2 linked regions of the Saccharobesus litoralis genome follow. The protein of the gene in region 2 binds, or shares a complex with, the protein of the main gene of each other region. Links are inferred from orthologs where the notes say so. Each region holds a gene or a part of one and is shown on either strand. Other genes may lie near its edges. The genes, in order: C2869_RS08995 and C2869_RS14485.

The links.
Region 1: the proteins of C2869_RS14485 (region 2) and C2869_RS08995 are in contact, whole or in part, in a solved structure (PDB 2HI7), measured with the Escherichia coli proteins. The link is inferred for Saccharobesus litoralis from one-to-one orthologs.

What each region holds. Positions count from the first base shown.
Region 1 is NZ_CP026604.1:2,550,255-2,553,522, forward strand. What follows is about bases 144-3,079. They hold C2869_RS08995 (thiol:disulfide interchange protein DsbA/DsbL), read left to right. Parts: upstream 144-1,272; coding sequence 1,273-1,887; downstream 1,888-3,079. Other genes in these bases: ccoG (cytochrome c oxidase accessory protein CcoG), read left to right, coding at 144-163; C2869_RS08990 (serine/threonine protein kinase), read left to right, coding at 204-1,220; C2869_RS09000 (DUF523 domain-containing protein), read left to right, coding at 1,901-2,365; C2869_RS09005 (MJ1255/VC2487 family glycosyltransferase), read right to left, coding at 2,467-3,079. Also shown: more of ccoG, read left to right, coding at 1-143; more of C2869_RS09005, read right to left, coding at 3,080-3,268. UniProt on the Escherichia coli protein: Required for disulfide bond formation in some periplasmic proteins such as PhoA or OmpA. Acts by transferring its disulfide bond to other proteins and is reduced in the process. DsbA is reoxidized by DsbB. Required for pilus biogenesis.
Region 2 is NZ_CP026604.1:3,993,396-3,996,485, forward strand. Bases 129-2,886 are described here. They hold C2869_RS14485 (disulfide bond formation protein B), read right to left. Parts: upstream 1,887-2,886; coding sequence 1,371-1,886; downstream 129-1,370. Other genes in these bases: C2869_RS14480 (response regulator), read right to left, coding at 129-1,225; nhaB (sodium/proton antiporter NhaB), read right to left, coding at 1,943-2,886. In the rest of the region: more of C2869_RS14480, read right to left, coding at 1-128; more of nhaB, read right to left, coding at 2,887-3,090. UniProt on the Escherichia coli protein: Required for disulfide bond formation in some periplasmic proteins such as PhoA or OmpA. Acts by oxidizing the DsbA protein.

The sequences.
Region 1 (3,268 bases), 1.4 Mb from region 2 along the record:
TCAAATCAAAGGCGGAGACGTTGCCGTGCTACCGATTAGTTTGATTGCCGATCCTTACGATTTAGATCAGCAAATTACCGCCTTTGATTTTGTGGTCACCGCTAACTTTTCTGATGGTGAACGTGTTAGCATGACGCAAGAAAGTCGATTTGTTAAACGCTAATCTGCGCGCTTGGGTGTTCAGTTTAGCTTGCGAGGTTTAAGTGAATACTCAAGATCCCACCGAATTTGCGTTTGGTTCCTTATCACCGGACTTGATTTTAGATGCGATAGAGTCGATTGATTTGCGTGTCGAGTCAGGTTTACTGGCGCTGAATAGTTATGAAAATCGGGTATACCAGTTTAGAGGCTTAACGTTTGATGCCTTGCGAGAGCAAAAGTATGTGGTTAAGTTTTACCGGCCACTACGCTGGACTGACCAACAAATACAAGAAGAGCATGATTTTGCTTTTGCACTGCAAGACGCAGAAGTACCGATTATTGCGCCATTGCAATTCAATAACCAGAGTTTACATCACTACCAAGGCCACCGATTTGCTATATACCCTTGCCGCGGTGGTCGCGCCTTTGAAAATGATAATTTAGATCACCTTGAATGGATGGGGCGTTTTATTGGTCGTATTCATATGGTGGGGCAGGCTTTTGACTTTAAGTACCGACCGGAAATTAATAGTCAGGTATATTTGCATACAGCCAAGCAACACATTGTTGATTCGCAGATGATCCCGCCACAATTAGAAACGTCTTTCTTTACCATTTTAGATATGGTGATAGAAAAAGCACAAGGTCTTTATCAACCTCAAACTAATCGTGCGTTAAGCTTGCACGGTGATTGCCATGCCGGCAATATTTTATGGACAGACGATGGTCCGCATTTTGTCGATTTAGATGACGCGCGAACCGGGCCCGCAGTTCAAGATTTATGGATGATGCTGTCGGGTGACCGCCAACAGCAAGAATTACAATTGGATACCATGATTGGCGGCTATGAAGAGTTTTGTGACTTTGATGTCAGTGAACTCAAACTGATTGAACCGCTGAGAGCTTTACGCATGGTGCATTACATGGGGTGGATCGCCAATCGTTGGCAAGACCCAGCTTTTCCGCGTAATTTTGCTTGGTTTCAAGAGGCAAAATACTGGGAACAGCAAATACTCGCGTTAAAAGAACAATACGCTGAGTTAAACGAAAAACCAATCCGCTTGCTGTCAGGCATGTAATTAATTACTCTAGGCATATAACAAGCTAAATGCTTATAACACAGGATATAAAATGAAAAAAATTGCTCTTGCCTTTATTGTTGCTATTTTCTTGCCATTGCAAGCTTGCGCTGACACTTTTCAAGAAGGTAAACATTACGAAGTCTTAGATTTTCCAGCTACTAAAACGCCAGAAGTCACTGAGTTTTTCTCTTTCTATTGCGGTCACTGTTTTCAATTCGAACCGTTAATTGGCTCGTTAAAGAAAAGTCTTAAGCCTGGAGTTAAATTTAAAAAGAGTCATGTTGACTTTGTTAGAGGCCCTGAAAAAGCCGATTTGTTGACTAAAGCTATGATCGCGGCTGAGTTACTTAAAGTGGAAGACAAAGTCATTCCTAAACTGTTTAATGCTATTCATGTCATTGGTAAAGGTCGAGCGATTTTAACTGAAACGACAGTGCGTGGTATTTTCTTAGATGCGGGTGTTGAACCTAAAAAGTTTGAAGGCGCTATCAATAACTTTATGGTGGTTGGCCAAGTTCAACAAATGAAACAAGCGCAGAAGAAAATGAATATTCGCAGTGTGCCAACAGTGATTGTTAACGGTAAATACAAAGTGATTTCGAAAGAATTAAAATCAGAAACAGATTATATTGCGCTGGTTAATCACCTTACGACACTAAAATAAAACATTAAAATAAATGACATCTAAGGTACTTGTTAGTGCCTGTTTGCTTGGTCAGCCTGTACGCTATGATGGGCAGGCCAAGCCAGTTCATCATCCTTTTCTTGAAACCTTACAGCAACGTAATCTTATCATTCCCTTTTGCCCAGAGTGTGCGGGTGGTTTACCTACGCCTAGACCGGCAGCAGAAATACAGCCTGATGGCTCGGTAAAAACGCAACGAGGAGGCGATGTCAGCGCGCAATTTCAACTAGGTGCTGAGCTTGCATTAAAACTTTGTCAGCAAAACGCGATCCAATTTGCCATTCTTAAAGAAAGTAGCCCTTCGTGTGGTAGCAACTGGATTTACGACGGCAATTTTTCCGCGGTTAAAATAGCGGGTAAAGGATTAACTGCAAAACTGCTTAGTCAACACGGCATTAAAGTCTTTAGTGAAGAAAATTTACAACAATTGATGTTAGAAATGAACTTAATGAAATGACTGAAGTCATACCTTTTAACTTTGTTGTTTTATGTGTACTTAGTTGTCTCCATGTTGTCTTTGCCCGATACTGCACAAGTAGTAGCGGGCTTTTTTTTACCCTAAGCGGCTTTTATACGGGCTAAATGATCAGACACAGCTTGTGGAAAATCCACTTGTGACCATAGTTTATCTTTTAAAGGCTGAATATTGTCCCATTCACCTTTTAATATCCATTCGGCGAAAGGTTGTGGGTTGCTTGGAAAGCGAACCTTACCAGAGTAGCTTTTTTGCAGCCAAGACTCGATTGCATCCATATCAAGATCATCAATGACGTCGGCTAGGCCAAGTAACGCTAGCGTATGGGCGTTACTGCTTTGCTCAAATTGCCCAGATAAAGGTTTGAGTAACAGCTGTTTTCCGTAAGTAATGCACTCACTGGATAATTCAAAACCGGCGTTAGCGATCACGGCTTTGGCTGTTGCTAAGTCGTATTTAAAGGTCTCACGTGACAAAGGTTTAAAAATGATGTTGTCCAACTCCAAATGTTCAGCATCTGGGTGGTAGCAACAAAATTCGTAGTCACTTAAACCGGTTAATATGGACGTGACAAATTCTAATGATTCAAATGGCAAATAGACTAATATGCGTCGTGAACTACTATTGAGCAGCTCGCTTTCTGCCATGGGTTCAATGAAAGGTGGAATAATGTTGTAGCCAAAGTGATACCAATGCACACCCAGTTGAATATCTGATGGAGCAAAGTGACGCAAAATGGCCTTATCAACTAGGCTCATACCTTTACTGGGAATGGGGCGCAAAAACGATGCTTGGTGACTAACAGACATACAGGGCACTTTTTGCCGTTTGGCTGCCCAAGCACTAATAGGTTCGAAGTCGTTGATAATCAAGTCATAGCTGGAT
Region 2 (3,090 bases):
AGGCTGCATCTTTGTGGCCTAGCTCATGAAATGCTTTTGCTTTGTCTATATCGTCTTCAATATTTTGCGATTGTGAATTGCCATATAGTGCACTTTGAATTAATTGCTGAGCTTGAGCTTGCTCATTTTTTAAATAGTGTATACGCGCTTTTGTGACGTTAATTTTTTCTTTAGCTAACTTTGCATTAGGAAATTCTTTTTTTATTTCTTCAATGTACTTTTCAGATTGCCTAAGGATAGGCGCGGATTCTTCTTCTGATAGCGTTAACGCGTAGTCTACACCGGCACGAGCCACAGTTAGGTAGAGATCAGGCGAATCGTGGATTGAGCGTTTACCGTATTTAGCTATGTTTTTCGCAGTTTCAAATTGGGCGTTATGGTCGTGGATTAAACGAGCAAGGTTTAAAACGTTTTTATGTCTGTCAATATTACGCGGCGATAATTCAGCTGCTTGATTAAAGTCAGCATACGCTTTCTCAAAGTCATCATTATGTAGGTGAAATTGGCCAAGTAAATCTAGCGCAGCTAAGCGACTCTCTGGTCGTTCAACCAAGCGGGTAAGGATGGCTTCAGCTGTTTCATTTTTATCTAAGGCTAACAGCGCTTTGACTAGCCCAACTTGTGCCCAGGCAAAACGATACTTTTCTAAAATAGAGTGATAATAACGCTCAGCTTCTTCGTAGGCTTCCATTGCTAATAAGGTGTCGCCTTTAATTCGCACTAAAAACGGCGCAAGCTTTGCTAATTTTGGATTCTCAAGGTGATTATCTATGAGCTGGATCGCTTTATTGTACTTTTTGCTTTCGATAGCCCGATACACAGACTTTAGTTTATCTTTACGGCTTAAAACGCGTTCTAAACGAATTTTAAGCTCTTTTGCGGTAAACGGCTTAACTAAAAAGTCATCGGGTTGAAGTTCTACCACACTATTAACCAGTGCTGGGCTAGTTTCGGCACTGACGAAAATAAACGTTGTAGTAGGGCGTATATACCCTTTGACTTTCATTTCTTCGAATAGGTGAAAACCATCGCGATCGCGACTTAAATTAAACGAGCATAAAATAATGCTGAAGTTTTGTTCTTGGCAAAGCTGTAAAGCATGTTTGGCACTTTCTGCAATTTTTATGTGCTTATAGCCTAAGCTTTCTAACGATTTTTTGAGAAAGTTTTGCGCAAGGGCCTGATCATCAATAATTAGAATTTCAGCACTATTGATTAAATCCATTCTCATCGTTGTCTATATACCCAAAAGCCAGTGTTAACCATGTAATAAGTTTAACGAAATATCGTTGTTACGCCAAAAAATTGCTGTGGTAAGCCAAAGATATAATAAAGCAGGTTTTACGCCAAGTTTTTTAATTTAGCCATAATTAAAGTCGACGTGTTTTTAGCAATCGATAACTAAAAACGCCAATGAAAGCTAAACCGTAAATAAAGTATATAACTCGCATCCATTCGGGCATAGAAAGGCTAAATAGCTGCCAATTAACATCGCCGCACATACCGCGCACTTCAAACACACTAGGCAACCATTCATGCAATGGCATCCAATTAGGAAAATTAGGAATCGATTCGCACACTGCAAACAATGGGTTTACATCCCGTTGCATGTAAATGTGGTCATTGGCAATAATTAGAGCCCATACTAAGCACACCCAAAAGCATACATAACTGATTAACCTAAGCGGTAAAGCTTTGGGGTTAATTAACGCGGGTATGGCTGATAATGCAATACCTAGTACTGCTACTCGGGTATATACGCATTTGACACAAGGTTCATAGCCAAGTCCGTATTGAAATATTAACGCAACTATTTCAAGCCCTAAAGCAGACGCAAATACTAGGAACCAAATAAATCGATTTTCTACATTAATTAAATTTTGCATAATTCGTATACAAAAACGCCGAGCGTTACCTCGGCGTTTATTCACTTTATGATTGACTAATGATGCCCAACATCACTGGTATTTTCAAGACCAGGAACATGATGTTGAATTAGCCCAGATTGGTATAGTGCATCTGTCGCTTCAGGCAACCATAACCAAGTTGCCAATAAGCCCACTACGGTTAAGACAATAGTATATGGTAGAGCCATGACAACCATACGGCCATAGGATAAGCGGACTAATGGGGCTAGCGTACTCGTTAACAAAAATAAGAATGCAGCTTGACCATTTGGCGTAGCAACACTGGGTAAATTAGTCCCTGTATTAATAGATACAGCAAGTAAGTCGAATTGGTCGCGCGTAATTTGCCCTTGAGCAAGTGCATTTTTAACTTCTGTAATATACACAGATCCAACAAACACATTGTCACTCACCATAGACAATAAACCATTAGCAATATAAAACATGGTTAATTGAGTTTTACCTTCGAAACTTAATACCCAATCGATGACAGGTAAAAATAACTGTTGCTGAATGATGACGGCAACGATGGCAAAAAAGACACAAAGTAGCGCGGTAAAGGGTAATGCTTCTTCAAAAGCATGGCCAATTTGGTGTTCTTCGGTAATACCGCAAAAACTAGTAGCGAATATAATGATAGTTAAACCAATCAAGCCAACTTCAGCTAAATGTAATGCTAAGCCAACGACTAACCAAACCGCAATTATTCCTTGTATCGCTAGCTTTGCTTTTTCGCGAGTTGTGCGCTTTGCATCTTCTTGACGATCAAAGTCGCTTAGAATTCGGTGTACAGATTCTGGCAATTTAGACCCGTAGCCAAAGATTTTAATTTTTTCGACAAGAATACAGGTTAACAATCCTGCTATTAACACAGGAACGGTAACAGGTGCCATGCGGATCGCAAATTCAATAAAGTCCCATCCAGCTTTATCTGCAATGATTAAGTTTTGTGGTTCGCCGACACGAGTCATTACACCGCCAAGTGCTGAGCCTACACCAGCATGCATTAATAAACTACGTAAGAATGCACGGAATTCATTTAGTTCATTACGTGTAATCGGTTCAAAATGTCCGTCGTCATTGTGGTTATGACTATCATCGTTAGAAGGTTTGCCTGACGCAACTTTGTGGTAAATAGAGTAAAAGCCAACGGCTACGCTGATGATAACGGCAATAACCGTTA